One region of the Terrabacter koreensis genome, then DNA from elsewhere that is predicted to be linked to it. Evidence: predicted binding sites of a transcription regulator. Region 1 holds the regulator's gene; the other holds the start of a gene.

Region 1 (3,410 bases):
CTCGGCCACTGACCTGGACCCAGGAGGACCGTCGATGCGGCCGTCACTCCGCCCGGGCGCCGACGTCGCGAGCCTCGTCGGCGGAGACCTCACCGAGGTCCCACAGCTCCTTCGTCTGGACGCCCCAGTACGTCGCGAAGAGCACGATGACGATGACCTCGGCGACGAGGACGAGGTGGGCGAAGCCCGTCACGGTCAGCGCCGCGACGACCGTCGCGGCGAGGGCGGCCGTGAGCGCGACGGCGATGGCGAGGTAGATGCGGCGGTAACCGCCACCGGAGTCGTCACCGACGGCCCGGTGCCGCTCCTCGGTGCGCAGCGCGCTCAGCGCCATGACGGCGATGACGCCGGCCACCATCGTGGCCGCCGCGATGCCGTGGCTCAGCGCGATGAAGCGGTCGCGCAGGACGAGGAAGAGGGCCAGCTCGACGAGGAGGACACCGGCGCAGGCCAGGGTCACGACCACCGAGCGCGCGGTGGGGCGCGCGGCCGCGTCGCGCACCATGGCGCCCCGCTTCAGGGCCGCCACGATGACGGCACCGATGGCCGCGACGACGACGAGCGACCAGATGTTGTTGCGCACCGCCGCCGCGATCTCGGCGGGCGTCTGGGTGTAGGCGTTGGGTCCGCAGCTGAAGTCGGGCACCGTCGGGACCATGGCGACGACGAACGCCATGAAGCCCGAGAAGTTGAGCAATACGTCCTCCTCGGACGAGTGCCCCTTGTAGGCGATGAGGCTGGCCCCGAGCGCACAGAGGGAGCCGACGAAGACCGTGCGCGCGGGCGTGTAGTAGTACGCGCTGATCGACCCGAGCCAGCAGCTGTGGTCGGTCTCCCACCACCACTGGTAGCCGACCGAGAGCAGCAGCATGAGCAGGAGTGCGATCATCGCGCCACGCAGGTAACGGTAGGTGTAGACGACGTCGCGGGTGCGCCCGGCGGCCATGGTGGTCTCCTCTGCAGGACTCACGTCTCCAGAGTCTGGCGTGGGCCGGGGCGATGCGCCTGTCGGACGCAGCCCCGGCGGCCCGTCAGATGCGGCGCAGGACGGCGGTGACCTTGCCCAGGATCGTCGCGTGGTCACCGTCGATGGGGGAGAAGTCCTCGTTGTGCGGCATGAGCCAGACATGGCCGTCGACGCGCTTGAAGGTCTTCACCGTGGCCTCGTTGTCGAGCATCGCCGCGACGACGTCGCCGTTCTCGGCGTGCTGCTGCTGGCGCACGACGACCCAGTCGCCGTCGCAGATCGCCGCGTCGACCATGGAGTCGCCGTTGACCTTGAGCAGGAAGAGGTCGCCCTCGCCGACGAGCTGCTTGGGCAGCGGGAAGACGTCCTCGACGACCTCCTCGGCCGTGATCGGGACGCCGGCGGCGATCTGCCCGAGGACGGGGACGTAGGAGGCCTCGGGGCGGGCGTCGCCCGAGTCGGTCTCGGTGTCGTAATGGGTGCCGCTGCGGCTGCCGACCTCCTCCGCCGTCGCGTCGGGCGAGACGATCTCGAGGGCGCGCGGCCGGTTGGGGTCACGTCGCAGGTAGCCCTTGGTCACGAGGGCGTTGAGCTGGTGGGAGACGCTCGAGGGGCTTGCGAGGCCGACGGCGTCGCCGATCTCGCGCATGCTCGGCGGGTAGCCCCGGCGGTCGACGGAGTTGCGGATCACCTCGAGCACTCGCCGCTGACGCACGGTCAGCCCGTCGCCGGTCTCGCGGTCGGGAAGCTCGGTCACGCCCATGGTGTCCCCTTCGTCGGCTCGTCAGACCGTCTGCTGAACGCGGGTCGCAAGCGGCTCGGGAAACCGCTCGGGACCCAGTGTCAGTGGTGGCTGGTGAGGTGTGTGGTGTGAGGAAAGAGTAACGAGGTTCGAACACAGTTGCCAAACACCTGTTCGATGCGTGTCTCGACTTCCTCGAACATACGTGCTACAAATCGTACAGACGTTCTATCGAACACGTGTTCGCCAGATCAGCAGCAAGGGGAGGTCACCATGAGCGCCATCGTCCTCGAGGCCGTTCGTCAGCAGCAGACCAGCGAGCCGCGGCCCGCCGCACGCCCGCATCTCGTCCTCGTGCCGACCGGGCGCGACGCAGCCCGTGCAGCTCGTGCCGCCCGTGCAGCCCAGCCGCCGCTGCGCCTGACCCGGTTCGGCCGCCTCGTGGTCGCCCTGCTCGTCGCCGCAGTCGTCTCCCTGCTCGCCGTCGGGCTCGCCGGCCAGCTCGCCTCGGCCTCGGGCGAGCCCCGTACCGTCACCGTCACCGCGGGCCAGACCTTGTCGGGCATCGCGGCCCGCGAGCTCCCGCAGCTGCCCGTCACCGACGGCGTCGTCGAGCTCCAGGTCGCCAACAGCCTCAGCACCACCCAGATCCACGTCGGGCAGCAGCTCGTCATCCCGGGTCGCTGACGCCCGGAGTTTCCCGGGTCTGAGGCCCCTTGCGTATGCCGTCCGGCTGGCGGCCGCGTGCCTCGACCCTTCCGATCGGCCGCGTTGGCTCCACCTCCAGCGGCTGGCGGATGCGGCGCTTCGACCCCGCCGTTCCCGCCCGGACGCCGCACCCCTGAGGAGGGGGTGCGGCGTTCTGCTGTGTCAGCGCCCCTTTTGCCGGCCCTTTGCCGGCCCTTTGCCGGCCCTGTGGTGCCCTTTGCCGGGGCTGTGGATGACGCGCACCGGGCGCGGCGACCGCGACCTAGCGTGGCTGCTCTCGGGAAGGGAGCAGGGGATGAGGTACGAGATCGACATCCGGACGCTGCGCGCCAGCGTCGCCACGATCGAGGAGGTGCTCGCCGAGGTGCGGCGGCTCGGGCTCGCCGACGACCTGCGGCCGGTCGCCGCGGGGCTGCCGGGCGGCCGCTGCGCCTCGGGCAGGTCGCAGGTGGCTGCCGCGTGGCAGGCGCGACTGGCGACGGCGCAGTGGGAGCTGCGCGAGCTCGGCCGGTGCGTGAGTCTGGCGGCCGACGGCTACGACGCCGTGGAGCGCGTGGTCCAGCAGGCACTCGGCACGGGGGACGACCCGCGGCGCGACGGCCCCCGGCGCAGCGCCCGATGACGGCGGCTGCGGCGGGCGGCGCCCTGCGGGTGCGCGATGTCCGCGCGGGACGTCCCCAGCTGCTGCTCGAGGTGAGCCGGCGCCTGGAGGAGCGACGCCGCCGCCTCGTCGTGCTGTCCGAGCTGGTGCTCTGGCGACGCTCGGCCGCGCCCCGGTGGTCGGGGGCCGGTGCGACCGCCGCGGCCGACCGCTACGGCACGGTCGTGGCTGGGCTCGGGCAGCTCGCGAGCAGCGTCGCGGCCGCGGGACACGCCGTGGGAGAGGCGTCGCACCGGCTGCAGAGTGCGCTCGACCTCGTCGATCGTGCCGACCGTCGGGCGGCCGACGAGGGCGCGTGGGTCGACGAGGACGGGCGGCTCTTCCTCCCCGTT
Region 2 (3,410 bases), on a different contig from region 1:
GAGCAGCGACGCCTCCCCGGCCTCGTGGCCCTTGGTGCGCGGCAGCCCCCGCTGGTTGGCCCACCGTCCGTTGCCGTCCATGACGATCGCCACGTGCTTGGGGAGCAGGTCGGCGGGGATCGAGGGCGGCGTGGCGCCGGACGGGTGCGGGAACGGCTTGGCGTACATGGGTCTCCGGATCGGTGAAGTCGGGTTCGATTGCGGCTCAGGCACGCTCGACCAGGCGCAGCGAACGCAGACCACGCTCGATGTGCCACTGCAGAAAGGCGGAGACCATGCCGTTGCCCTGACGACGATGCCGTTCGTCGCTCGCGTCGGCAACCTCCCAGTCGCCGGCGAGCAGGGAGGCGAGCAGCTCGAAGGTCTCGGGCGCGGGTGCGCTCGACCCGGGCGGACGGCATACGGAACAGACGGCCCCGCCCGACTGCACGTTGAAGGCACGGTGCGGCCCGCTCGCGCCGCAGCGCGCGCAGTCGACGAAGCTCGGCGCCCAGCCGGCGACGGCGAGCGAGCGCAGCAGGTAGGCGTCGAGGACGAGCCCCGGGTCGTGCGCCCGCTCGGCGAGCGACCGCAACGCACCGGCGAGGAGCAGGTACTGCTGGGTCTGCGGCTCGTGCTCCTCTGTGAGCTGGAGCGCGGTCTCGAGCATCGAGGTCGCGCACGTGTAGGCGGTGTAGTCGCGGGCGATCGCGTCGCCGTAGGGGGCGAGAGTCTCGACCTGGGTGACGGTGTCGAGGTTGCGACCCTCGTAGCACTGGACGTCGACGACCATGCCGGGCTCGAGCCGCGACCCGAAGCGCGACTTCGTGCGGCGCACGCCCTTGGCCACCGCGCGCACCCGCCCGCGCGTGCGCGTGAGCATCGTGATGATGCGGTCGGCCTCACCCAGCTTGTGGGTGCGCAGGACGATCGCCTCGTCACGGTAGAGGGGCATGCGGCCATTCTCCCCCGCCGCCCGTCGTGCGCCGCACCGCACGCGCCGTCGCCTCCGGAAAGCACGGCGAAGGCGCTCGAGACAGACCGCGTCAGTCGAACACGCGTTCGAGGTTTCGGGTTATCGTGGGGGCATGGACCTCGCTCTCCAGGGTTCGCTGCTCGACCTCAGCGACGCGATGACGCTGCGGGCCGTCGGCACCGGACTCACCCGCCACCACCTCGCGCGCGGCGCGTGGGTCGACGTGCGCCCGGGCTGGCTCGCCGCCGGTGACGAGCTCTTCACCGCCCTGCTGCGCGACGTCCCCTGGCACGCCGAGCGGCGACAGATGTACGACTCAGTGGTCGACGTGCCGAGACTGACCAAGTTCTACGCCGGCGGCGAGCAGCTCCCCCACCCGCTGCTCGACGAGGCGCGCGACGCCCTCAGCGCGCACTACGCCGACGAGCTCGGCGAGCCGTTCGTCACCGCCGGGCTGTGCCTCTACCGCGACGGCCGCGACAGCGTCGCCTGGCACGGCGACCGCATCGGCCGGTCGCGCGACAGCGACACGATGATCGCGATCCTGTCACTGGGGTCGCCCCGCACCCTGGCGCTCCGCCCGCGCGACGGCGGAGCCATCCCCGGGTCGACGACAAAGAGCTTGCGCTACCCCCTCGGACATGGTGACCTCGTGGTGATGGGTGGCTCGTGCCAGCTCACGTGGGACCATTCGGTGCCCAAGACGTCCGACCCCATGGGACCACGCATCTCCGTGCAGTTCCGTGTAGCCGGCGTCCGCTGACACCAAGGAGATTCCCGTATGCCGTCCAGCCGCTCAGGTGGCCCCCTTCCCTTCCTCGACCATCTCGCGGCCGACTCGGCGCGGTTCCGCGCCGCCCTCGCCGAGGCGCCCGCCGACGTGCGTGTGCCGACCTGCCCCGACTGGGACGCCGACGACCTGCTCTGGCACCTCGCCGAGGTGCAGTGGTTCTGGGGCGAGATCGCCGAACGGGGTCTCACCGACCCGGCCGAGCTCGACGCGATGGACTCCGACCGCGAGGAGCGCCCTGCCGACCGTGCCGGCCTGCTCGCCTTCCACGACCGGTCGAGCGAACGCCTCCACCGCCTCCTGTCCGAGCTGCCTCCCGAGACCCCGCTGTGGATGTGGGCCGACGACAAGACCGCGGGCTACATCCGGCGCCGGCAGGCCCACGAGGCGATGATCCACCGCCTCGACGCCGAGCTCACCGTCGGCGACCGCACACCCCTCGACTGCCGGCTCGCCGCTGACGGTGTCGACGAGGCACTGCGGATCATGCGCGGCTACGAGCCCGAGCCCGGCCTCACGCACGCGCCGACAGGCCCCGCCGTGACGATCGCGACGGTCGACGCGATGCACGCCTGGACCGTGACCCCCGTGCGCGTCACCGGCACCGACGGCGACGGCGACGCCATCGACACCCAGCGCTTCCTTGTGGTCGACGGGCCCGACGAGACGGCGGCCGCCGAGATCTGCGGGTCGGCCGCCGACCTCGACTGCTGGCTCTGGAACCGCCCCGCCGAGGGCGAGATCGCGCGCGACGGAGACCCTGCCGCCCTGGCCGCGGTCGACGCGGTGATCGGCGGCTCGATCGACTGAACCGGCGCCTGCGTCGGCGCCCTAGGCGCCGACGTAGTCGGCGAGGTGCTTGCCCGTGAGCGTCGAGCGGGCGGCCACCAGGTCGGCCGGGGTTCCCTCGAACACGACCGTGCCGCCGTCGTGGCCGGCGCCCGGGCCGAGGTCGATGATCCAGTCGGCGTGGGCCATGACGGCCTGGTGGTGCTCGATGACGATGACCGACTTGCCCGAGTCGACGAGACGGTCGAGCAGCCCGAGCAGCTGCTCGACGTCGGCCAGGTGCAGGCCGGTCGTCGGCTCGTCGAGGACGTAGGTGCCGCCCTTCTCACCGAGGTGAGTGGCGAGCTTGAGCCGCTGCCGCTCGCCGCCCGAGAGCGTCGTCAGCGGCTGGCCGAGGCTGAGGTAGCCGAGGCCGACGTCCTCGAGGCGGCCGAGGATGGTCGCGGCAGCCGGAACCTTGGCCTCGCCCTCGCTGAAGAAGGCGTGCGCCTCCGACACCGGCATGGCGAGCACCTCGGCGATGTTCTTGCCCCCGAGCTCGTACTCCAGCACGGCCGCCTGGAACCGCCGGCCCTCGCAGTCCTCGCACGGCGACTCGACGGTGGCCATGACCCCGAGCTCGGTGAAGATGACTCCGGCGCCGTTGCAGGTCGGGCACGCCCCCTCGGAGTTGGAGCTGAAGAGCGCAGGCTTGACCCCGTTTGCCTTGGCGAACGCCTTGCGGATCGGTTCGAGCAGGTCGGTGTAGGTCGCCGGGTTGCTGCGGCGCGATCCCTTGATCGCGGCCTGGTCGATCGTGACGACGCCCTCGCGGCCCTCGACGGAGCCACGCACCAGCGAGCTCTTGCCCGAGCCGGCCACGCCGGTGAGCACGAC

The links. The regulator LexA, encoded in region 1, represses DNA repair genes until DNA is damaged. The targets are predictions, from matches to a motif close to TCGAACANNTGTTCGA.
Region 2: a site for LexA is predicted at 1,030-1,045, ahead of ACYVNR_RS09505 (alpha-ketoglutarate-dependent dioxygenase AlkB). Genes of this name have one in related genera too.

Annotation. Positions count from the first base shown of each region.
Region 1 is NZ_BAAGQU010000002.1:318,785-322,194, forward strand. Features, by position in the region: gene ACYVNR_RS01875 (Sir2 family NAD-dependent protein deacetylase) at 1-12, shown strand, start outside; gene ACYVNR_RS01880 (hypothetical protein) at 44-970, opposite strand; gene lexA (transcriptional repressor LexA) at 1,032-1,730, opposite strand; gene ACYVNR_RS01890 (LysM peptidoglycan-binding domain-containing protein) at 1,983-2,396, shown strand; gene ACYVNR_RS01895 (hypothetical protein) at 2,713-3,039, shown strand; gene ACYVNR_RS01900 (alpha/beta hydrolase) at 3,036-3,410, shown strand, end outside.
Region 2 is NZ_BAAGQU010000004.1:1,450,087-1,453,496, reverse strand. Features, by position in the region: gene ACYVNR_RS09515 (isoprenyl transferase) at 1-168, opposite strand, end outside; gene recO (DNA repair protein RecO) at 206-934, opposite strand; gene ACYVNR_RS09505 (alpha-ketoglutarate-dependent dioxygenase AlkB) at 1,068-1,718, shown strand; gene ACYVNR_RS09500 (maleylpyruvate isomerase family mycothiol-dependent enzyme) at 1,737-2,555, shown strand; gene ACYVNR_RS09495 (ATP-binding cassette domain-containing protein) at 2,577-3,410, opposite strand, start outside.